3 regions of the Halpernia sp. GG3 genome follow, and region 1 is predicted to be linked to each of the others. Evidence: riboswitches for the same ligand, from Rfam matches in the RefSeq annotation. Region 1 holds a riboswitch; each other region holds the start of a gene.
The links. A riboswitch is a leader RNA that binds a small molecule or an ion and turns the genes downstream of it on or off. The one in region 1 is predicted to bind S-adenosylmethionine.

Region 1 (8,515 bases):
CATAAAGAACCATCTAACTATGATACTGACGAGGGCATACACTACAGGCTTTGCACTGAGTTGCTCGAAAATTATAAAACATTGCGATCACGGGAAGAACCGATTTCCAATGAGGGAATGGGATTAATGTTGAGCGGATTCTTCTACAGGGCCTGCGTGATATTCCTCTATGCCGCCCTCCGATACCGTCCAAACCAGATCAACATCCGCATCCTCTGGAAACTTTGCCAGCACGCTGACCCCAACGTAAAGAACCTTGACTACCTTATCCAAAAACTGCCGTTCGATTTCTTCGAGTTCCTTAATCCCTCCAAAAATCTTTTTAAAAATGCATTCTACCTTGACGAAGAACTTCTTGTCGTCCTCGATGAACTGGCGCAGGGTTTCCTTGACATCGTGGATAAGCAGTTTGAAAATTAATAAAAAACCAACTCCTGAAAGTTGGCTTTTTTATTTTACTGTGGCACGAGCGGGACGCTAGCGCCAGCAGGGGTCGCGAGACGCTCGCGCCAGCAAGGGGGATCGATATCCGCGACATCGGGTTTATTAATAATCTCCAGCATACCAATCCTTGTAAATTTTATTTTTGATCGTAAATTTTTCGGTCCAAAAAGTATTTTTAATATTATCAACATTGGGAACATATGCAACAAATTCTTTTGCATTGGGGAAAAATATTATGCATTTACCAATGTTAAAATCGCTTACAATAGTTTTAACTTTTAACTTTTTAAATATTTTATTTAATTCAATTGATTTATTATAGGCAAATTTCACGGCATATTCATTGTCTATATTATTTTTTTTAGCGTATTCGTAAACATCGAATTTTTTATTTGTAACCTTTTCTATGCATTTTAGATCAGGGCTACATTTAAAATAGATAAAATTAGGTAGTAAAAAAAACTTATTTTCTTTCTCCATTACATAATCGGGATAGATGTATTCATTGCCATTTCTCAATCTGGCATCAATTTTTACACCCCAAAATACTTCAAAATGATTATTTCTAATCAAATCAACTTGCTTTTTATATAAGTTTTTATTATTTGTACAAGAAAAATGAAATAAAAACAACAATGGTAAAATATTTAAACCTTTTTTCATATTACTATAATTATCGGAATTACTCCTTATGACCATTGTCCATCATATCATTTAATTGTTTTTGTTCATTTACAGAAGGGGGTCCATTTGGATAATAATAACCCGCTGTTATCGCTGCTTGATCACCCGGTGAGTCAAGAATAACCCGATGGCGCGGATTTGCAATCCGTGACCAACATTATTCCATTAAATATATTAGTTTTCCCATCCCATAAAAACAACTTCCACATTGAGCGCGCTTTCTAAATCTGCATAATTTCTTGCGCTACTAAAATAGTAATTTTCCGGCTCGGTTCAACGACTCCCCACCTCCCGATGTCGGGCATATACATTCTTGCGCCGTAGTCGTACATTCCTGTTTCCTGTAATTCCTTGCCGTTGTAATATCCCCGCTCAACTTTTTCAGATCTGCCTACTCAAGGTTTTTCTCGTGCGAGGCTTTTCACTGTGAACTTCTGCGCTTGCCCGCTTGTCAAAGATAAAAATTTTTTCAATTGAAAAATAAAATCTAAAGATTTCTTTAATAAAAATGTAGCGGCATTATAAACACAGAAAACCAACTCCTGAAAGTTGGTTTGCTTATTTACTGCTCACGGATTGCAAATCCGCGAGATCGATATCCGCGTCATCGGGAATTTTTATTTTCATTTAGGAAGTAAGACCGAAAATAAATCAAAGTTTCCTTGTCTGATTTTGGTTCCTTTAATTTGTAGGTAAAATTCATAGGTGCTAATTTAGGTGCTACTTATTCTATATTTAGACATAAAAAAAACATATATCTACTTATGCAAATATATGTAAAATATTGATACATAGTAAGTTTATGTAAAATTGTCTATATCGAAATACAATAGGTTCATTTCCCTCCAACTCCACAAAGTATGCAATCAGGCACTTTTAATTAAGTGCCTTTTTTTGTACTCAATTGTCCACTGAAAAAGACTCCATCTGTCGCCAAAAGTTTTCACTTTTTTTATTTGGTCATTTCCCATCTCGATTAATATTTGCTGATCTTCTGGCATCGCTTCTTTATCCTCGACGTAAAGTGATACAAGTATAAAGTCCTCTTGAAGTACTGGCAAAATGTCTTTATCATAAAGAGCGGAAAAAATAAAACAGCTCATAAAACCACATTTTATAGAACGAAAAAGGCTGCCTTTAATGAAAAGCAGCCTTATAGGATGTTATTAAAAAATGGTTTTTAAGCCATTTCTGAGATTATTGCTTCTGAAAAACGTTGCATCTCCTCCAGTTGTGGACTAGCCTGTAACAAGAAAAAATCTACTCCTGCCTTTTCAAATTCATGAATTCTGTCCTGAACTTGGGAAACAGATCCCGTAAGGCCGGCGCGAAGTCCTCTATTTGAAACCGAATAATCCTGCAAAGAAAGCTTGCTTTCTAGTTGCGTATTTTCAACCCATTGCTGATAATTTTTGTAACCGGCGGAAGAAGCTTTCACATTCGAAATCCTTTCAATTTCCCGCTTGGCTTCCTGCTCATTGTTTCGTACAATGGAATAAGCAGCTACTCCAAATTTCATGGGTTCTAGGCCTAATTTTTCCCGACGTTGCTTCATGTCATCTATACGTTTTTTAATTCCTTCGGGAGAATCGCCATGCATTACATAACCATCGCATTGAGTACTGATCATAGTTTTAGCTGCTTCAGACTCTCCACCCGCATATAAAAAAGGTTTTTTAGAAGGTTTTGGCTGCAAAATATTATCCTGCACTTGGTAATAATCCCCCTGAAAAGAAACATGATCTTCTTTCCAAAGGCGGCTGATCACTTCTATCCATTCGCTGGTGCGCGCATAACGATTGTCATGTTCATCAAATTCAATTCCGTACTTATCTGCTTCGGCTTTCCACCAAGAAGCAACCACGTTAAGAGAAATTCTGTCATTGCTGATGTGTTCCAGATTTGCTACCGCCTTAGCCAACAAAGCAGGATTGTGGTACGTAGGCCTTACTGCCACCATAATCTCTAGTTCCTTGGTAACCGCTGCCAATGCCGCTGCAGTAGACCAAGCATCAAGAGAAGGAGCTTCTTCTCCTTTTATATCATTTAAATATAATTCTGCGATAAGGGAAATGCTGTAACCCCAGTCTTCACTCTTTTGAGCCAGTTCCTTAATGTAATCCCAGGAAATGGTCATATTCTCATCTTCTACATTTCTTAACCATCCTCCAAAAACGGGTAACCAGTATCCAAATTTCATAATGCTTGTTTTAATTTTAAATTTGCTGTTTTTTCTATAAAATCCACTAATTTTTTATGTGGGTCAAAACCTATAACATTTATTGCATCTGCAACAAAATTTGAAAGTGCATTAATGTCATAGTAATATAGTTGTCCATCCCTGTCATCTATGATGTATTCTATTCCACCAACGTCAATTCCTGCGGCTTGAATAATTTTTTCAATAGCGTTAATAATTTCGTTTGAAGGTGTATATGCCTCTACTTTAAGTCCGTTCTTTGGAGCGTCAAGCGCACAAGCATTTCTTGACAATTCCTGTCCCGTTGTTGTCTGGCAAATATCTGCAGGACAAAGATTAAAAGTATCACCTGAGGTGTATACTTTTATACCATATAAATATTTTCCATCAAGCGTTTCCACCCGGTGAATATTTCCATTCCTTGCCGGAATAAACTCTTGTACAAGCGCAGTGAAATCCAATCCCAGTTCAATAGATTCATCAGCAACAGCCTTTTTGAGTTCTTCCTCGGTGTTATAACGAGTTATTCCTGCACCACTTCCACCTATATTCGCTTTTACGACAATTGGAAAGCGTAAGTCCTTTGATGCAGCCAAGGCTTGTGAAGCATTGTTAATTACCACAGATTTAGGAAAAGGCAGGCCTAAAGACTCTAAGAGGCTAAGTTGTAAAGCTTTAGAAATTTCATATCTCCAGGCTTTTGATCCGTTAATAACTCTTACTCCTTTGCTTTCCAAAGACGCTAATAGTCCTGTTGTATAGAAAATTGCCTGCGTATTGTTTCTTAGATATGCAGATGGACTCATGCGATTAAAGAAAACGCTGAAAGGGAATTCTTTTTCTGATATATTGAAATGGTGTTCTGCCGCGCCATATTCTATTACCGGAAGCTCCCTATTTTCAAGTTCTTTAAATAATGGACGAAACCAGTCTGGATGTTCGTAGTAAACGGCGATTGCCTGTTCTTTGTTATTCATATTCACGATGTTAATTTTTACTTAGTAATTAAAATATTTATTTAGTTGATAATTTTTATAGAACCTTACTTAATCAACAATAAACCTTTACAATTCTATAACTATTTTACTTTTGACTCTCCAATCCCCAATGTTTAGTAAAAACAAATTATTAAAGGGTGATGAATTGTTACAAAAACAATCGTGTTATTTAATTAGTAGCTCTAATAGAGTACTTATATTTATTGTGAAAAGAATAGGGTTGGAAATACAGCTTGTAAATTCCTATTGATAGCCTGATTATCGAATAAGAGGCAATTAAGTTTTATCTACAACAACCGCAACAATTCTTGGTTGTTGAGTTATTAGTAGAAAGAGCGTGAAGCTCAAAAAAGATGGTATTTAAAATAAGAAAAGAATTCTTCATTGTTTCAATTGTTTTTTATATTCTCCAAAAACGGATCAGGAATTAGCACCTTGACTTCAGTCTGGTTGCTAGCGCATCAAAGAGCCTGTCTCTCAACGCTTCTTTATAAATCAATTTTAATTGACTTGATGGTACAAAATTAATTATTTTTTTGTAAAAAACAATTCTTTTGGCAATTTTTTTTATGATTATATGGAACAAAGACGGGGATTTGCAGATATAATATTTTTACCATTATCTTCTAAATATTATCTATACGAACGTAAATTGACCATTATCAAAATAAAGTTAATTTTACTTTATTTTCAATTGGTTGACACAAAGTGAAGATTTACATTATAACCATCTGATTTATAGATATATTTTGTAGTTCCTCCACCTCCACTTTTATAAAAATATTTAGCCTCATTTTAATTCATTAGTAGTTTATACAGTGTAAAATAAGAAAGTTCAATAACTTTTTATTTTGAGGAACATTGCGATGAGAAGAAAGACAAAATATTAATTATTTTCATTTTTCTTTCTCTAATCGCTTTATCATTACTTTCATTTCAAGAATTTCTTTTCTTTGAGCCGTGATAATGCTGTTTGCTAACTTTTTTACTTCCGGATCTTTAATGTCTGCTCTTTCACTTGTTAAAATAGCAATTGAATGGTGCGGAATCATGGCCTTCATCCATAAAACATCGCCGATTATCGGACTTTGCGTACGAACCAAACCTAATGCAGCAAAAAATAAACCTATACTTCCAACGATTATTCCAATATTTTTCTGCTTATTTTGATACATTTTGCGCATAAATAAAAACATGATTACAGCCATTGCTGAGATTCCAAGACAACTCATATAAAATCTCGTCAGACTGAAATAAACGTGATCCAGTTCATAAATATTAAGATACATTGTAACGTACATCGCCAAAAAAGACGCACAAAGCATCAAAATAAACGTTGTGTAACTGTTGCTTTTTGAGTGTTGGGTAGAATTTTCCATGTTACAGTAATTTTATGTTTGTAGTTTATTTAATCTTACATTTTCATGCCAGCCATTGGATCTGCGCCATGCTGAAATATATACTCACTATTCAATAAATATGCCCCACTTGTTACTACGACATCTGCGGCGGTCAATCCAGAAATTATTTCAATTACATTATTTTGAGCAACACCAATTTTTACCATTCTTATTTCATAAACACCATCTTTAATTTTAACCCAAACTGTTGCGCCTTTGCTATCTCTCAGCACCGCTTCTTGAGGAAGCATAAAAGCCTTCCGTGCTTTGTTGCTAACAGTAATATAAGCAGACATCCCAGGATGCAACTGATTTTTAATATTGGGAATGGTAACCCGCACTAAATTTATTCTACTATTTGGATCAATTTCTGGGTTGATGAAATCAATTGTTCCGTTGACGGTTTCATTTAAATCAGGAATTTGTACCGTCACATTCTGGTTCAGGCTTATTGAAGACATTTGCGTGGTGTAAACCTGCGCTTCTGCCCAAAGTGTAGAAAGATTTGCTAACTGCAATACCGGCTGACCTTCCATTACAAAACCGCCTTCATTCACATTGATTGTCGTAATATAACCGGCATCTGTGCTGTAAAACATCGTTTGAGTAGAAGTTTGCTTACTGTTTGCAAGAATTTTAACTTGTGCTTCGGACATGCCCCAAAGTAATAATTTGGTTTTTGAGCTTTCAATTACCGAATCATAATTAATCAAAGAATTACCCAATGTTTGTTTTTGCTGGATTGCATTAAGATATTCCTGTTTCGCATTATTAAGTTTTTCACTATAAATACTGTATATTTTCTCACCCTTTGCTACGTAATCGCCAATATTTTTAAAATAAAGCCGGTCAATTCTTCCGTCAACTCTGGCACTTAAGGAATAAAGTTTATCTTGGTTAAAATTTAAAGTGCCCGTCAATACCATTGTATTACTGACATTATTTTGCCCAATACTGTCCGTGTGAATATTACCTAATTTAATCTGCTCCGGACTTAACTGAATTTGCATCGCATTACCAGCGTTTTTATTTGCTTTCGAAACAGAAATCAATTTCATATTACAAATAGGACAATCCCCTGGATGGTCTTCATGAATTTGGGGATGCATACTGCACGTGTAATAGACATCTTTTTTTTGAGCGGTCGCTAATTCAGTTTTCTTTTTCGTGCATGATGTTGTAAAAGTGCCGATAAGAAAAAACGCGCCAATGAGCATTAGTAAAAATGACCACTTGAAGTGAATTTGCCGAAGCGAGACCAAAGTTGAATTAACTTCTAAATCTATATTAAAATTATTTTTTTGCATGCTTTTTTATTTTGATCCTGTCTGAATAAAACCTTCACTGTCGATGAGGTAATGTGCATTGGCTGCGACACTGTCTGTAACCTCCAAACCCATAAGAATTTCTACTTTATTATCTGCCCGAATACCAGTTGATATTTTATGCGCCCGGAAACCAGCGGGCGATTTAATAAATGCAACATCATTTCTACCCAAACTTAACACCGCTGCCTGTTGTAACCAAGTCCGCATTTTACTGTTTGTTAATATTTTTGCTGTTACCTGGCTCCCGATAATGAGCGCATTCGTATTGCGTAAATACACTCTCGCCGTCAGTGTTTTGCTGTTTGCACGAAAGAAAGGTTCAATAAAATCTACGGTTCCTTGTAGTTTTAGTGAAGGGTCAGTTTCGGGAATTATCTCCACGGCATCACCTTTATTGATTATTGATTGTTGATTGGGGAATATCTGCAGTGCTACCCAAGCTCTATTATTATTCATAATCATAAAAAGCGTTTGCCCTTTATTGACGTACATTCCTTCTTTTATGGCCAATTCCTGAGTAACAGCGCTGTTTTGCATGCCATTATTTTGATTGGCATTATTCATTGCAGCGTCATAAACTTGCCCACTGTATTTACTGTAAATACTGACTTTGTACAATGGTTTTTTAGTAGCTATTATTTTATTTAATTCAGAACTTCCCATTCCGAGTAATAATAGTTTTTGCTTTGCCGCAGTTATAAACGAGGTATTTTGTGCATCATTTCGAAGCAGGAAAATTAAATTTTCCTGAGCTGTCAATAATTCGGGTGAATAAATTTCTGCTATCTTCTGCCCAATTTTTACTTTTTGAAAGCGGTAACGCACATATAATTTTTCAATTCTGCCAGAAACATTTGCCGAGATAGAACCCGTTGCACGCGTATCGGCTTCAATAGTTCCATAAACATTTACCGGAATTTTAATATTTTCTCTCACCGGCGTTATTACTGGAAGTGATGCGACTACAAACTCATTAGTTGGTTTAAGAAGTGACCCTAATTCAATGTTTTTTACTGAAACTGCTTTTGCATTTTTTTTAATAAGTTTCATATTGCAAATAGGACAGTTTCCGGGATGGTCTTCTAAAATTTGCGGATGCATAGAGCAAGTATATAATTCTTTTGCTGCAGAAGTTATTTTTCCGATTTTATTACCTGAACCGTCACAAGAGATCATTAATGAAAAAATCCCGACGAGCATGATTATGTATATCCAAAATGTTTTCTTCATTCCATTTATTTTATTTCTAATAATTTTTCTAAATCTACCTGCATACTTAAAAGTTGCTGGAGTTGGGTAAAGTATTCCAGTTGCGTACTGTTTAATGTTTCCCAGGCATCGTAAAGTTCAAATAAATCTTCAGTATTTTGCCGATAGGCCAATAGATTACTTTGATAATTTTTTTTGAGTGCTGAAAGAATATTGTCTTTAAATAAATCAACCTGCTTTTGTTTTGCTTGG
Region 2 (8,515 bases), 310 kb from region 1:
TGCAATGCAAAGGCAAATGTGTCATCGCAAATGGAGTGGTAGTGAACCCAAAAGCGTTTTTAAGCGAAATAAAGCAAATTGAGGATAAAGGAATGCGAACAGATCACGTTTTTATTTCCCGAAGAGCTCACGTTATTATGCCTTATCATAGTTTGCTGGACACTTATAGAGAAGAGGAAGAAGACGGAACGCACATTGGAACGACAAAAAAAGGTATTGGTCCATGCTATGAAGATAAAATTGCTAGAGTTGGAATTAGAATGGTTGATTTACTAAATCCAGAAGTTTTAGCCGAAAAAATTAAGAAAAATCTCAAAAATAAAAATTCACTTTTTGAGAAATATTATGAAAAGCCAACTTTGGATTTTGATACTATTTATAATGAATTTTTAGAATTAGGTCAGATCTTAAAAGATAGAATTGTAGATACCGAAGTGGAAATAAATGAGGCTATAAAAGAAGGGAAAAACGTTCTGTTTGAAGGTGCACAAGCGGCAATGTTAGATATTGATTTCGGGACTTATCCTTACGTGACTTCTTCGTCACCCACAACTGGCGGCGTTTGTACAGGGGCCGGAGTTCCGCCAACAAGTCTTCAGAACTTAATTGGTGTTGCAAAAGCCTACACAACGAGAGTAGGAGAAGGACCTTTCCCAACTGAACTCGATAATGAATTGGGTGAAAAAATCAGACAAATTGGTTTTGAATTTGGCGCTACAACTGGAAGACCGAGAAGAACGGGTTGGTTAGATTTAGTTTCTTTGAAACATGCGACCATGATCAACGGCATAAATAATTTAGTGATTACAAAACTGGATGTTCTTACCGGAATTCATCCTTTAAAAATTGCTACCAAATATAAAACCGAAGACGGAAAAATCATCGATTATTTTACTTCATCTACTACAAAACTCTACAATTATGAACCGATTTATGAAGAATTGGACGGTTGGGAAGAAGATTTAACCAAAGTTACTTCTTACGACGAACTTCCTAAAAACGCTCAGAAATACATTGAATTTATTGAAAAACACTTAGGTATTAATGTTTATTTGGTTTCTGTAGGACCGGAACGAAATCAGAATATTATAAGAAAGGAGTTGTTTTAGATTAAAACAATATTCAACCAAAAAAGCATCTTTCTCAAGATGCTTTTTTTATTTGTTTAAAGAAATACTATTTTGTGATCTCTCTTCCAATCACCAATCTCTGGATCTCAGAAGTTCCTTCACCAATCGTACAAAGTTTAGAATCTCTGTAATACTTTTCTGCCGGGAAATCTTTGGTATATCCGTAACCACCAAAAATCTGAACTGCATTATTCGCAATTCTTACACAAGCTTCAGAAGCATAAAGTTTTGCCATTGCACCTTCTTTGGTCATTTTTGCCTTGGCATTTTTTAAATCTGAGGCTCTGTTGATTAATAATTCTGACGCGTCAATTTCCGTTGCCATATCGGCTAACATAAAATTAATCGACTGAAAACTTGCAATCGTTTTTCCAAATTGTTTTCTTTCCTGTGCATATTTTAAAGCTGCTTTGTAAGCGCCTTTTGCAGTTCCTAAACTTAAAGCCGCGATAGAAATTCTACCGCCATCTAAAATTTTCATGGCTTGTTTAAAACCGCTTCCAACTTCGCCTAATCTATTTGCATCAGAAACTCTGACGCTGTCAAAAATCAATTCGGCAGTTTCAGACGCTCGCATTCCCAGTTTATTTTCTTTTTTACCGGAAGTAAATCCAGCCATTCCTTTTTCTAAAACGAACGCTGTAGAATTATTTTTTGCGCCTATTTCCCCAGTTCTGGTCATTACAACCGCAATGTCGCCAGATATTGCATGCGTAATAAAGTTTTTTGCACCATTAATGATCCAGTCATCACCGTCTTTTACAGCAGTTGTACTCATTCCGCCAGAATCTGAACCTGTATTATGTTCAGTTAATCCCCATGCACCGAGTACTTTTCCGGAAGCTAAACTCGGCAGCCATTTATTGCGTTGTTCCTCATTTCCAAACTCATAAATATGATTTGTACATAAAGAATTGTGCGCTGCAACAGATAAGCCGATTGATGGATCAACTTGGGAAATCTCATCCAAAATTGTCACATATTCGTGGTAACCTAAACCGGAACCGCCATATTTTTCAGGAATTACAATTCCCATAAAACCCATTTCGCCAAGTTGGTGAAAAAGATCTACAGGAAAAGTTTGACTTTCATCCCAATCCATAATATTCGGTCTAATATTTTTTTCAGCGAAATCCTTTGCGGTTTCGGCAATCATCTGAATATTTTCTCTCATTTCAGAATTCATAAATTTTTTTTGGGTAAAGATAAGGAATTAGATATAAATTTTGTTAAAAAAAGTTACTTCATGTCATTTGAAATACGATAAAATATTTAAAATGGATTCAGGGAACAATCCTTTTTCGTGAGAAATTTCGTGTTATTTTTTGTATATTTGTTGGTATTTTTAAAAACAAAATTAATGAGCAATAAACAATATACCGCGAGTAGCATACAGTCTTTAGAGGGAATGGAACATGTGAGATTAAGACCGTCCATGTACATCGGGGATATAGGATTAAGAGGACTTCACCACTTAGTTTATGAAGTAGTAGATAATTCAATTGATGAAGCTTTAGCGGGACATTGCGATACTATTTCAGTAATAATTCATGAAGGAAACAGTATTTCTGTAAAAGATAATGGCCGTGGAATCCCTGTTGATTTACACGAAAAAGAACAAAAATCTGCGCTGGAAGTTGTAATGACTAAAATTGGCGCAGGTGGTAAATTTGATAAAGATTCTTATAAAGTTTCCGGTGGCTTGCACGGTGTAGGAGTCTCTGTGGTAAATGCACTTTCTACAAAATTGGTTGCGACTGTTTTTAGAGAAGGAAAAGTGCATCAACAGGAATATTCAAAAGGTGCTGCTTTAGCAGATGTGAAAGAAATTGGAACGACAGATATTAGAGGAACAGAAGTTTTTTTTCAGCCTGATGGTTCTATTTTTAATGAGTTAGAATTTAATTACAGCACTTTGGCTTCAAGAATGCGTGAACTTTCTTATTTAAATAAAGGTGTTACAATTACTTTAACCGATGAACGTGAGACTGAAGATGACGGCAGTTTTCCTTCAGAAGTTTTTCACTCAGTAGGTGGTTTAAAAGAATTTGTAGAATATATTGATGGAAATCGTGAGTCTATCATGGAAAAAGTAATTTTCATGGAAGGTGAAAGAGACGATATTCCTGTGGAAGTTGCAATGCGCTACAACACATCTTACAATGAAAATCTACACTCATACGTTAATAATATTAATACCCACGAAGGTGGAACTCACCTGACAGGTTTTAGACGTGCATTAACAAGAACTTTGAAAAAATTTGCTGACGAACTAGGACTTCCTGCCAAAGAAAAAGTAGAAGTGACAGGCGATGATTTTAGAGAGGGCTTAACCGCCATTATTTCCGTTAAAGTAATGGAGCCTCAGTTTGAAGGGCAAACCAAAACAAAATTAGGAAACTCTGAAGTGGCGAGTGCAGTTGATAAGATCGTAGGTGAAATGCTTTCCAATTTCTTGGAAGAAAATCCGAACGAAGCCAAAATTATCGTTCAAAAAGTAGTTTTAGCGGCGAAAGCGAGGCAAGCAGCGAAAAAAGCCCGCGAAATGGTGCAGCGTAAATCGCCGATGGGCGGAAGTGGTTTGCCAGGAAAATTGTCTGACTGTTCTTCAAAAGATCCTGCTGAAAGTGAATTGTTTCTTGTCGAGGGAGATTCTGCAGGTGGAACTGCAAAACAAGGTCGTGACCGGTTGTTTCAAGCGATTTTACCTTTAAGAGGTAAAATTCTAAATGTTGAAAAAGCAATGCTTCATAAGGTTTACGATAATGAAGAGATTAAAAATATTTACACTGCACTTGGTGTAAGTGTCGGCACAGAAGAAGATTCTAAGGCTTTAAATATAAAAAAATTACGCTATCACAAAATAGTCATTATGTGTGATGCCGATATTGATGGCGCGCATATTTCGACTTTAATTTTGACATTTTTCTTTAGATATATGAAGGAATTAGTTGAAAACGGCTATGTTTATATTGCATCGCCGCCACTCTATTTACTTAAAAAAGGAAATAAAAAAGTGTACACCTGGAATGAAAAGGAACGTGAAGAAGAAACTTTCAAACTTTCACCAGATGGAAAAGGCGTTGATGTACAGCGTTACAAAGGTTTGGGTGAAATGAACCCAGAGCAGTTATGGGAAACCACTTTAAATCCTGAAAACAGAACTTTAAAACAGGTAACTATCGAAAATGCGGTGGATGCAGATAATGTTTTCTCAATGTTGATGGGCGATGAAGTTCCACCGAGACGTGAATTTATAGAGAAAAATGCAAAATATGCAAAAATTGATGTTTAAGCGTTTTTGTTGATAATAATTAATCCCAATCCTTAAAATGGTTGGGATTTTTTTAGTTCTAAGAGTAAATTAAAAATTGATAAATTCAATATAAAGACAATTTGCTTTTTCGTAAAAATTTCTTAAAATATTTTACGTTAAATGACCTATGAATCGCCTTTTTCTCACTCAATTTTATATGACCAAATATGAAATTTAAATTTTAATATTTCTCTTATTTGGATTATATTGCAAAATAATTTATTTTTGCGCAGACTTATCAAGAAAGGTGGAGGGATTTGGCCCTTTGAAACCTTGGCAACCGACATTTCTATGGTGTAATGGTGCTAAATCCACCCTTTAATGGGGAAGATAATATATGAATTACTTTTTTTATTATTTCTTGATATTTCGTTTTTATTACTTAGCGTTAAAAATCTAAAAATTAAGGAATGAAGAAAATTACTTTTTCTATTTTATTATTAGGAACTTTCTATAGTATTTATGCACAAGAAAAAACCAAGGATATTGAGGATGTCGTGATTGTGGGAAATCGTGGTTTACCTCGTTCTAAAATTAATTCTCCAGTCGCAGTTGATGTTATTTCGGTTGCAAAAATTCAAAAATCTGCGCCTCAAAGTACCGTGCAAGATTTATTAAATTATATTATTCCTTCGTTTAATTCAGTGCATCAATCTGCCTCTGATGGTACGGAACATATTGATCCTGTTACTTTACGAGGTATGGGGCCAGACCAAGTTTTAGTATTAATTAATGGAAAAAGAAGACATACAACTTCTTTGGTTAATTATCAAAATACAGTTGGGAATGGTTCTGTGGGTACAGATTTAAGCACAATTCCTGTTTTAGCTATTGATAGAATAGAGGTATTAAGAGATGGTGCTTCTGCACAATATGGTTCTGATGCCATTGCAGGTGTCATCAATATTATTCTTAAAAAAAATCAAGGCGCTTCAGCTTCTATTACCTACGGAAAAACCAGTAGAAGTGATGGTGGAAATTTACAAGCCGGTGTCAATTATGGTGCAAGTATTAGTAAAGATAAAGGTATAATAAATCTTACTTTGCAACTGAGTGACAGGCAAAAAACTAACCGGACTCAGAATAATAATCTTGATATTTTTGGGAATAATTTTGCATATGATTTTGCAGATAATCCTGCTGCGGCAAGGTCAGCTGATGATGCCGAAATTGCTAAAAGAGGATTAACAAGAGATTATTTCAACTTTCAAGTGGGAGATGCGCATATTAAATTAGGTCAACTTTTTCTAAATGCAGAATATCAATTAAATGATAAATTTATTGTTTATACTTTTGGCGGATTTAGCATAAAAGAGGGACAAGGTTATGGATTTAGAAGATTGCCAAGCGAAACTAGTAATGTAGTTTTATCCATTTATCCAAATGGTTTTCAACCAATTTTAGGTTCAAAAATTTATGATATTTCTCAATCTGCAGGTGTACGCTACCACGATAATAATTGGAGTGCAGATTTTAGCAATACTTTTGGGAGCAACGTTTTTGAGTATAACGTAAGTAATACTAACAACGCGTCATTAGGTGCAAAATCTCCTACAAGTTTCTACGCTGGTTCTCATGGATTTCTACAAAATACGATCAATTTAGACATCAGCAAAAAATTTGAAAAAATTAATCTTGCTTTTGGTGGTGAGTATCGTTTTGAGCAATATCAAATAAAAACTGGCGAGGTTGCATCTTATGCAACTTACGACATCTATGGAAATATTGCCAATTCTTCTACCAACACAAGTGATATCTCAGGAACTGGAGGGTCCCAATCTTTCACAGGTTTTTCTCCGGCGAATGCTTTAACCAAGAATAGAAATTCATTATCAGCCTATGCAGATGTATCTTATGATATTAAAAATTTCTATATTGATGTGGCTACTAGATTTGAGCATTATTCAGATTTTGGAAACTCCATCAATGGTAAATTAGCAATGCGGTATGAGATTTTGAAAAATTTTGCCCTTAGAGGTGGCATAAGTTCAGGTTTTAGAGCTCCGTCTTTACAACAGAAATATTTTAGTAATTTTTATTCTGATATTTCCACTACAGGTGTAGGGATTGTAAATAAAGGAATTTTTAATAATGATAGCGATGTTGCAAAAGCATTGGGTTTTGATAAATTAAAACAAGAAAAATCTATTAATACAAGTCTTGGTTTTACTTTGAAACCTTTGGATAATTTATTTATCACAGTGGATGGTTATTTAATAACGGTAAAAGATAGAATTGTACTTACTAGCCAAATTAGTAGTTCTTTGATTACACAAAATGGTGCAGAAGCGGCAAGATTATTTGCCAACGCGATTGATACTAAAACGAAAGGTGTAGATGTAGTTGCAACCTATAAATGGAATATTGGTGGTGGTATTTTAGATATTAATTTGGCAGGAAATTATAACGAAACCAAAATTACCAATTTTCATTTTCCTACAAGTTTAACAGCAAATGGACTTTCTCAAAACGATTATTTTGGACCCGATCAAATCAACATTATAGAATCGCTTTCACCTAAAACCAAAGCAACTTTGGGTTTGAATTATAAAATTAACAAAATTAATTTGATGGTAAGAAACACCATGTTTGGTAAAGTGATCAGAGATGGCTTTCCTTTTGGTTTAGTACAAGAATTCAGTCCAAAAGTAGTTACTGATGTAAGTTTAGGATATGATTTTACTAAAAAAATTAATGTTACAATTGGTGCTAATAACGTGTTTGATGTATTCCCGGATAAGCAGATCTATGAAAATTCTTACTTTGGTGTGTTTAAATATGCACCGGTACAAATGGGAACTTTAGGGGCCTATTTCTTCGGAAGGATAAATTATAATTTCTAGAAAATGAGTAAGATCCCAAGTAAAATTGGTTGGAAAACGGCTGCTGCGATTGTGATTTCTAACATGATAGGGACGGGTATTTTTACAACATTAGGATTTCAAGTTGCCGATTTGCATAACACGTTTACTATATTGTTACTGTGGATAATTGGTGGCGTTTTAGCACTTTTTGGTGCGTTTTGTTATGCTGAATTAGGCACTTTTTTCAAAGGAAATGGCGGAGATTATATTTATCTTTCTCGTACTTTTCATCCTATTTTTGGGTATTTAAGTAGTTGGGTATCATTGGTCATTGGTTTTTCTGCCCCAGTTGCTTTGGCGGCTTTAGCGATGAGCAAATATCTAGCGGCATTTGGTTATAATTTTGGTAATTATTTTTCGATTGCGGTTATTTTAGCGGTCGCTTTCGCCTTATCATTTAGTGTTTCAGTATCTGGGAAATTTCATAATTTTTTCACCTTAATTAAAATTTTATTCATTATTATTTTAATTGCAGTGGGGATTTATCTTCCAGAAAATCCCAAATTTAGTAGTCTTAATTTTGATTTAAGTTGGAAAACTGAAATTTTACTGCCGACATTCGCCAGTTCATTAATCTTTGTAGGTTACTCTTATACCGGTTGGAATTCTGCATCTTATATTTCTGGTGAAATTGAAAATCCCAACAAAAATCTGCCAAAAGCATTAATTATCGGAACACTTTTCGTCACCATTTGTTACGTTTTTATTAACTTTATAATGTTGAAAAACGCTCCAATTTCTTTATTACAAGGTAAAGAAGACGTTATGGGAATTGCAGCAAAATTTATGCTCGGAAAGACTGGGAAAATAATTAATTTCTTCATTGCATTACAGTTAGTTGCTACAATTAGCGGATATCTTTGGGTAGGATCGCGTATTACACAAGCCACCGCAGTAGAAAATAAATTGTGGAGTCCACTTGCAAAAACCAATAAACACCATGTCCCAGTTCGTTCGATTTTTACGCATGCTACTATCGCAATTTTGATTATTTTAACAGGAAGTTTCAGGGAAATATTTACCTATACTTCATTTGTGCTTCAAGTTTTAGCGACTGTTGCTATTTCTACTGCGTTTTTCATTAAAAAAGAAAATCGTAAAATTTTTAAAAATAATTTGTTCTATGTTTTCCCGACTGTTTTTTTAATTTTTAGTTTCTACATTTTATATTTTACTTTCGAGAATAATCCTAAAGAAAGTCTAGT
Region 3 (8,515 bases), on a different contig from region 1:
GGTGTAGCTTTATCAAAAGATGGTGAAAAATTATATTATTTAGCAAAGTATGAAAAAGGTTATGATTTATGGATGACGATGCCTCGTACCCATGAAACCAAAGTTTTGGCGAAATTGGGCGTAACTGATGGCAGTTTGGAATTAAGCAATGACGGCAAAGATCTGTTTGTTTTGGCTGGTGGCAACATCATGAAAGTAGGTGTTGATGACGGTAAAGTTTCTCCAATGAAAATTGATGCTTCTATGGAATTGAATGCATCTGAAGAGCGGAAATATATGTTTGATCATGCCTGGAAACAGGTGAAGAAAAAACTGTTCGACCCAAAACTGCAAGGGGTAGATTGGGATGGTTATCATACTACTTACAGCAAATTTCTTCCCTATATTAATAACAATTATGATTTTGAAGTTTTATTGAGCGAGTTTTTGGGAGAATTAAATGCTTCACATACAGGTGGTGGGTACAGAGTTAAAAAAATGAATGCTGATGCAACAGCTGCGTTAGGTTTATTATATGATGTTACCAAAGGCGGTGACGGCTTGGTGGTAAAAGATATAATAGCTGCCGGACCTTTTGATAAAGCGAAAACCGAGATGAAAGCAGGAATGATCATCGATAAAATAAATGGTAACGAGATAACAGCTGATGTTGATTGGGCAATTTTTCTAAACCATAAAGAAGGTAATTTTACGAGAATAGATTTCCACGATCCAAAAACAAATAAAACCATTAGCGAAGTTGTAAAACCTATATCAGTTGGTGTGGAAAGCGGTGTTTTACTTTACAAACGTTGGACAGATAAGATGGCCCAACTAACGGATAGTCTTTCTGGTGGTAGAGTTGGTTATGTGCATATAAGAAGTATGGACGACCCAAGTTTTAGGGTGACTTTTGATAAAGTTTTAGGTAAAAACGTGAAGAAGGAAGCGCTAATTGTAGATACTCGTTTTAACGGTGGCGGTTGGTTGCATGATGATTTGGTTACTTTCTTAGGAGGAAAAGAATATTTTACTTTACGCCCACAAGGGAATATCACTACAGGTGGCGAGCCGATGAATAAATGGACTAAACCAAGTTGCGTAGTAATGAGTGAAGGCAATTATTCTGATGCTTTTATGTTTCCTTATGCATATAAAGAATTAGGATTGGGTAAATTAATTGGAATGCCTGTTGCAGGAACCGGAACCGCAGTTTGGTGGGAAACACAAATAGATCCAACCATTTATTTCGGTATACCAATGATTGCTACTTACGGTGCTGGCGAAACCCAGGCTACAGAAAATCATCAACTAGAACCTGATATTAAGGTAAATAACGATTATAATAAATTTTTGAACGGCGAAGACCAACAATTGGAAGCTGCCGTGAAAGAAATGTTGAAAGAAGTAAAAAAATAAATCCGGCTAAAAACAATATTCCAAGAAGTAAATTCCGCCTGCCGATGGTAGGTAGGCGGAAATATTGCCAAGGCGTCTTTAAAAAAACTGAAGCTTGAAGACGATGAAGACGGTATCAATTTCGGATTATAAACTAATTTTTGTGGTACCGAGTTTTGAAAATGAAGATGGATGAATTATTCAAATGTTCAACATTGAGATTGGTTAGGGAACAAATTAAATTATTATCAATTTTTTTAATTAAAAATTTGGAGATTTAAAAAACCTTTCTATCTTTGCACCAGAAATTACGTTCTTTAAAACATCGCAACTTATTTAGAAAAGTGGAGGGAATTGACCCGGTGAAACTTTGGCAACCTGTTTAGAAATAAATAAGGTGCAAAATTCAACTCGCAATGGCGGGAAAGATAAGTCAGAAACAGAAATATAAAAATTATACATTTATATCAAACTCTTTCGTCTTATCGAAAGAGTTTTTTTATGCTCTTTCGGTAAGCTTTTCAGAAGATAAGTTGCACAACATTTAAAATAAAATTATTTAAAATATGAGCAATTTAAAATTTGAAACATTGCAACTTCATGCGGGACAAACCATAGATTCAACCACAAATTCCAGGGCGGTTCCGCTCTATCAAACCGCTTGTTATACTTTCAACGATGCACAGCACGCTGCTAATCTTTTTGGTTTAAAAGAATTCGGAAATATTTATACCCGTTTAATGAATCCGACAACGGATGTTTTTGAAAAAAGAGTTGCTGCGCTACACGGCGGAGTTGCTGCTTTAGCAACAAGTTCTGGTCATGCCGCACAGTTTTTAGCAATTACAAATATTCTTCAGGCTGGAGATAATTTCGTGAGTTCGCCGTATTTGTACGGTGGAAGTTTTAATCAGTTTAAAGTAACTTTTAAAAAATTAGGGATCGAATGCCGCTTTGCAAAAGATGACGAACCGCAAGATTTTGAGGAACAAATCAATGAAAATACAAAAGCCATCTATGTTGAAACCATCGGTAATCCAAGTTTAAATGTAGCAGATTTTGAAGCAATTGCAGCAGTTGCAAAAAAACATAATCTTCCTTTAATCGTTGATAATACTTTTGGTGCGGGTGGATTTATTTTTCAACCTTTAAAACATGGTGCAAATATCGTGGTAGAATCTGCTACAAAATGGATCGGCGGTCACGGCACTTCCATCGGTGGAATTATCGTAGATGGCGGAAATTTTGATTGGGGAAGTGGGAAATTTCCACAATTTTCTGAGCCTTCAGAAAGTTACCACGGTTTGATTTTTTCTGATGTTTTTGGTGTTAACGGCTCTTTTGGAAATATTGCTTTCATCATAAAAGCGAGAGTAGAAGGTCTTCGAGATTTTGGTCCAACTATTTCGCCATTTAATTCTTTTCTTTTAATTCATGGTCTTGAAACTTTATCGCTTCGTTTAGAAAGAACCGTTCAAAATGCGCAGAAAGTCGCAGAATTTTTGGAAGATCATCCACAAGTTGAAAAAGTATTATATCCAGGTTTGCCAAGTTTCCCCGATCATGAAAATGCAAAAAAATATTTTAAAAATGGTTTTGGTGGCGTACTAAGTTTTGAAATAAAAGGTGGAAAAGAATCTGCGATAAAATTCATCAATAGTTTAGAACTAATCAGCCACGTTGCCAATGTGGGTGATTCTAAAACTTTAATTATTAATCCTGCTTCTACTACTCACGAGCAGCTTTCTGAAGAAGAACAATTGCACGCGGGAATCAAACCTGGACAAGTTCGCATCAGTGTAGGAATTGAGCATATAGATGATATTTTAGATGATATCAACCGCGGATTTGCCGGGATTTAATTTTTAAAATTTAGATATTGAAACATTTTAAAACAGAAGATTTTGTTCTTGAATCTGGTATTAAAATTTCCGAAATTAACATTGCTTATCAGATTTTTGGTGAATTTTCTTCATCGAAAAAAATAATCTGGGTTTGTCATGCCTTGACCGGAAACTCAGATGTTGAAGACTGGTGGGAAGGTTTATTTGGAAAAAGTGAGGTATTTAATTCTGAAAATTATACCCTGATTTGTGCAAATATTTTAGGCTCTTGTTATGGAACTTCATTTAAATCTGAAGAAAGATTACCACTAATTTCTATTCGAGATATGGTAGAAATGCACCAAAGATTAGCGAATTTTCTTCAAATTTTTAAAATTGATATGTTAATTGGTGGTTCTCTCGGTGGAATGCAAGCTTTAGAATGGTCGGTTATAAATCCAAATTTCATTGAGAATTTGTGCCTAATTGCTACTAATGCAAAGCATTCGGCATGGGGAATTGCGTTTAATGAAGCCCAAAGAATGGCATTAAATTCTGGTGAAAATGGAATTGAAGCAGCGCGAGCCATTGCGCTGCTTTCTTACCGTAATTATGAAACCTTTCAAAAAACCCAAGAGGATAGTGAAGAAAAATTAGAAAATTTTCGGGCGGCGACTTACCAAAATTACCAAGGTGCAAAATTAAAGAAAAGATTTACAAAGGAAAGTTACTGGATATTATCTAAAAGTATGGACAGTCATAATCTGGGTCGAAAGCGAAATTCGCTGGAGAATGCGTTGTCTAAAATTACGGCCAAAACTTTAGTTATTGGCGTTGAAAGTGATCTGCTTTTTCCGATTTCAGAGCAAGGCTATTTAGCAAAAAACATAAAAAATGCCAAGTTAGAAATCATAAAATCATTGTACGGACATGATGGGTTTTTGTTAGAAACAAAACAAATTGCAACGGTTCTACTAAATTTTTTTTCAGAATTAAACGTTGACAATAAGAATAATTAAAAAAATGAAAAAGAAGAAATTAAAAATAGGATTATTTGGCTATGGCGTTGTTGGAAGCGGTTTATATGAGGTTTTGCAACAGGCAAAAAATCTAAAAGCAAAAATTAAAAAAATTGTGGTCAAACATCCGGAAAAGCAACGAAACATTTCAGCGGATAACTTTTATTACGATAAATATGATATTCTAAATGATGACGAAATCAATACCGTTGTAGAATTAATAGATGATTCTGAAGCCGCTTTTGAAATCGTAAAACTAGCGATGGAAAAAGGAAAGTCGGTTGTTTCTGCCAATAAAAAAATGATTGCAGAGCATTTGCAGGAAATATATGATTTACAGAAAAAGTATGAAGTTTCTTTTCTTTATGAAGCGGCAGTTTGTGGCAGTATTCCTATTATCAGGAATTTAGAAGAATATTATAATAATGATTTTCTGCAATCTTTGGAAGGAATTGTGAATGGTTCTACCAACTATATTTTGAGTAAAATATTTTATGAAGATTTAAGTTTTCCACTAGCTTTAAAAGAAGCACAGGAAAAAGGTTACGCAGAAAGTAATCCGATTTTAGATATTGGAGGATTTGACGCGCGCTCAAAACTTCAGATATTATTGGCGCATTCTTTTGGAATTATTACCAAACCGGAAGACGTTTTTAATATAGGAATTCAGAATTTATCAGCGTTAGAATTAGCTTATGCAAAAGAAAAAAATCTTCAAATAAAATTATTAGTTTATGCCCATAAGAAAAACAACAAGGAAATTATAGCTTTGGTAATTCCGAAATTTATTGCTTCTAATAGTTCTTTTTCCAATGTAAATGACGTTTTTAATGGTGTAAAAGTTCAAACTGCGTTTGCGGATAAACAATTTTTTTCCGGTCGTGGTGCGGGTTCTTTTCCGACCGCAAGTGCGGTTTTATCCGATATTTCCGCCTTGGGTTATGATTATAAATATGAATATAAAAAGATAGAAAGAAATGAAGGTTTCCGTTTAACGGAAGATTTTAATCTGAAAGTTTTATTCAGACATTCTGTTAACAAAAGTGATTTTTTTAAACCATATTTTGATGAAATTGAAGAATTTTATGGCAATAAAGAGGAAGCCTATTTTGTGGGAAATATCAGTTTTAAAAATTTAAAGCAAATTTCAACTGAAAATCCGGATGATGTTTCCTTTGTTTTGATTGATTTGTGCTAAAAGGATAAACCACAAAGTCACAAAGCATTTCACCAAGTAATTACTGAAATAATAAATCTAAAAAACATAATACTTTGTGTCCCTTTGATTAAAAATTAATTTAAATCTTTGTGACTTTGTGGTTAAAACTAAACAGAAAACTGTTTGAGTTTCCGGATTTCTTCATCACTCGCGAATTGCTCATAACTGGGAATTGCAGAAGAATGAAAGAATTTTCCGTTTGTGAAATTTTTTAATTCTTCGATGTTTTCAGAACGCACATTTCCGCCAATTAAAATATTTATTTTGTCAGAATATTTTTCGATTAACTTTTTTAAATTTTCTTTTCCTTCCATTGCCGATTTTTCGCCGCCGGAGGTAAGAATATTTTTAAAACCAATTTCAATCAAGGTTTCACAAGATTTGTCTAAATTTTTAGTTCTGTCAAAAGCGCGGTGAAACGTACAAGGAATTGGTTTTGCGAGTTCAACTAAAAAGGAATTTCTTACTTTGTCAACTTCATTATTTTCATCTAAGACCCCAAAAACAAAACCGTCTGCGCCCGAATTTTTGTACAATTCAATACTTTTTATCATTCCTGAAAACTCTTCTGAATCATAAAAAAAACCGCCACCTTTTGGACGAATCATCACGTAAATTGACTTTAAATATTTTTCTTTTAAAAATTTAAATTCTTCAATTTCGGGCGTCAATCCACCGAGTGTAATTTCTTTGCAAAGTTCTATTCTGTCAGCGGAAGACTGCAAAGCGACTTCTGCGGAAGTAATTTCAAAACAAGCAATTTCCAGCATTTTATTTATTTAAGTTATTTTAAATTAAGAACTTTGATTTTACAAGAATGCCTTCATTTTTATTTTGCACCGCATAATTGAAACCTTTTTGAAGACAATATCCACCATATTCACCATTTTTATTGAGCGCAATGAAGCCAATCTGTATATCTTCCGGATTTTTTTTCCTATTTAAAACAAGTTTTAAAATTCTTTTTACGGCTTCTTCACAAGCCACTTGCGGGGATTTTCCCTGTCTCATTAGTTCCACAACGAGATGTGTGCCGCAAGTTCTTATCACTTCTTCACCTTGTCCAGTTGCCGTTGCAGCGCCAATTTCATTATCCACATAAAGTCCGGCACCAGTTATTGGCGAGTCACCGACTCTTCCATGCATTTTATAAGCCATCCCTGAAGTGGTGCAGGCGCCAGAAAGATCTCCGTTTTTATCCATTGCGATCATGCCAATTGTATCGTGATTTTCAATATTTGCGACAGGTTTATAATTTGAAGTTTTCAGCCATTCTTTCCATTCTTTTTCAGATTCTGGTGTGAGAAGATTTTGTTTTTTAAAACCTTGAGAAAGTGCAAATTCTAAAGCACCATCGGAAACTAACATTACGTGGGGTGTTTTTTCCATAACGGCTCTCGCTACGGAAATTGGGTTTTTAATAAATTCTAAACAAGCGACTGAACCAATATTTGCGTTTTCATCCATTATGCAAGCGTCTAAAGTCACGTTGCCGTCTCTATCAGGTCTTCCGCCGAGACCTACACTTCTTTCATTGGGGTCATCTTCCACTAATCTTACCCCTTTTTCTACGGCGTCTAAAGATTTCCCACCTTTGGAGAGAATTTCCCAGGCCACTTTATTTGCTTCTACTCCAAAGTCCCAAGTTGAAATTACAATCGGTTGATTTAGTTTTTTTGTTGGTATAAATTTACTTCTAGCAAATAAATCAAAGGGATTTATAAGTAATGCCGTGGAAGCAATTGCGCTGTTTTTAAGAAATTTTCTTCTATTATTCATTTTAAAATTTTTGAACGAAATAAATTTAATGAAAATTATTCATTTTTAAATGATTTTCTTTAATCGTCAGAATTTGTTAATTTTACAAAAAAGTAATATTAATGCAAACTACAGATACGGTTTTAATGATTGAGCCCGTAAATTTTGGTTTCAACGCTGAAACGGCGAAAAATAATTATTTCCAAACCAATACTGAATCCAGTAATACGCAAGCAAAAGCGTTGGAGGAATTTAATGATTTCGTGGCAAAATTGCGAGAAAAGAAAATCAACGTGATTACGGTAAAAGACAGCGCGGAAACTTACACGCCAGATTCTATTTTTCCTAATAATTGGGTAAGTTTTGATACTGCCGGAAATGCTTTTTTATATCCAATGTTTGCTGAAAATAGACGTTTGGAACGTAGAAATGAAGTTTTGGACGCGGTAGAAAATAAAGGTTTTTTGCTAAATGAAATTATTGACCTTTCAGCATCCGAAAATGAGGGAAAATACCTTGAAGGAACTGGAAGTATGATTTTCGACCATGATCAGAAGTTGGCTTACGGTTCGGTTTCATTACGTTTAGACGAAGCGTTATTTAGAAAATACTGTGAAAAAATCGGTTACGAGGCTGTGGTTTTTCATTCTTTCCAAACGGCAAATGGCGAAAGATTGCCAATTTATCACACCAACGTAATGATGTGCGTGGGTGAAAAATTTGTGGTGATTTGTTTAGACTGTATCGATGCGGAAATTGAGCGCGAAAAAGTAATAGAAGTCATTAAGAATTCTGGAAAAGAAATTATTGAAATTTCAGAAGATCAAATGCACCAGTTTGCGGGAAATATGCTTCAGGTAAAAAATACGGAAAACGATAATTTTTTAATTATGTCTCAAACTGCTTTTAAATCATTAGTTCCAAAACAAATTGAAGCGATTGAAAAATATTGCGAAATAATCTATACTGATTTAGAAACTATTGAAACCAACGGTGGCGGAAGCGCACGCTGCATGTTGGCGGAAGTTTTTTTGCCTAGAATTTAGTAGTTCTCAAAATCAAATAAAACAAAACCACCGAACTACTTCCGGTGGTTTTCTAATGAAAAGTAACTATGAAAATGTAATTAAGTTCTGTCTTTGATTGATGAGTTTGCACTTTCAGTTTTTCTGATCTTTTCTACTTTTTTGTTTCCAAAATTATAAGTTGCTTTGATACTTACAATTCTGTTATAGCGGTTTTGATCAACACTATTAAAGTAACCCGTGCTTTGTACTTCTTTAAAGTAAAACTTATTCGTGTTAAAAATGTCATTTACT

Region 2: it holds a riboswitch for S-adenosylmethionine, as region 1 does, so the genes downstream of both, ACVBED_RS03235 (TonB-dependent receptor plug domain-containing protein) here and ACVBED_RS01695 (ATP-grasp domain-containing protein) in region 1, are expected to answer to the same signal.
Region 3: it holds a riboswitch for S-adenosylmethionine, as region 1 does, so the genes downstream of both, ACVBED_RS07670 (O-acetylhomoserine aminocarboxypropyltransferase/cysteine synthase family protein) here and ACVBED_RS01695 (ATP-grasp domain-containing protein) in region 1, are expected to answer to the same signal.

What each region holds. Positions count from the first base shown of each region.
Region 1 covers NZ_JBRIIR020000006.1:153,196-161,710, reverse strand. Annotated here, with positions in the region: gene ACVBED_RS01715 (hypothetical protein) at 1-420, shown strand, start outside; gene ACVBED_RS01710 (hypothetical protein) at 547-1,107, opposite strand; gene ACVBED_RS01705 (hypothetical protein) at 1,995-2,231, opposite strand; gene ACVBED_RS01700 (LLM class flavin-dependent oxidoreductase) at 2,309-3,328, opposite strand; gene ACVBED_RS01695 (ATP-grasp domain-containing protein) at 3,325-4,305, opposite strand; SAM riboswitch class I at 4,724-4,823, opposite strand; gene ACVBED_RS01690 (DUF305 domain-containing protein) at 5,223-5,705, opposite strand; gene ACVBED_RS01685 (efflux RND transporter periplasmic adaptor subunit) at 5,741-7,033, opposite strand; gene ACVBED_RS01680 (heavy metal-binding domain-containing protein) at 7,040-8,284, opposite strand; gene ACVBED_RS01675 (TolC family protein) at 8,290-8,515, opposite strand, start outside.
Region 2 covers NZ_JBRIIR020000006.1:461,669-470,183, forward strand. Annotated here, with positions in the region: gene ACVBED_RS03220 (adenylosuccinate synthase) at 1-1,109, shown strand, start outside; gene ACVBED_RS03225 (acyl-CoA dehydrogenase family protein) at 1,177-2,316, opposite strand; gene gyrB (DNA topoisomerase (ATP-hydrolyzing) subunit B) at 2,491-4,425, shown strand; SAM riboswitch class I at 4,679-4,783, shown strand; gene ACVBED_RS03235 (TonB-dependent receptor plug domain-containing protein) at 4,857-7,289, shown strand; gene ACVBED_RS03240 (APC family permease) at 7,293-8,515, shown strand, end outside.
Region 3 covers NZ_JBRIIR020000014.1:35,163-43,677, forward strand. Annotated here, with positions in the region: gene ACVBED_RS07665 (S41 family peptidase) at 1-1,398, shown strand, start outside; SAM riboswitch class I at 1,707-1,812, shown strand; gene ACVBED_RS07670 (O-acetylhomoserine aminocarboxypropyltransferase/cysteine synthase family protein) at 1,944-3,239, shown strand; gene ACVBED_RS07675 (homoserine O-acetyltransferase family protein) at 3,257-4,219, shown strand; gene ACVBED_RS07680 (homoserine dehydrogenase) at 4,224-5,417, shown strand; gene ACVBED_RS07685 (copper homeostasis protein CutC) at 5,546-6,208, opposite strand; gene ACVBED_RS07690 (glycosylasparaginase) at 6,228-7,217, opposite strand; gene ctlX (citrulline utilization hydrolase CtlX) at 7,319-8,242, shown strand; gene ACVBED_RS07700 (TonB-dependent receptor domain-containing protein) at 8,323-8,515, opposite strand, start outside.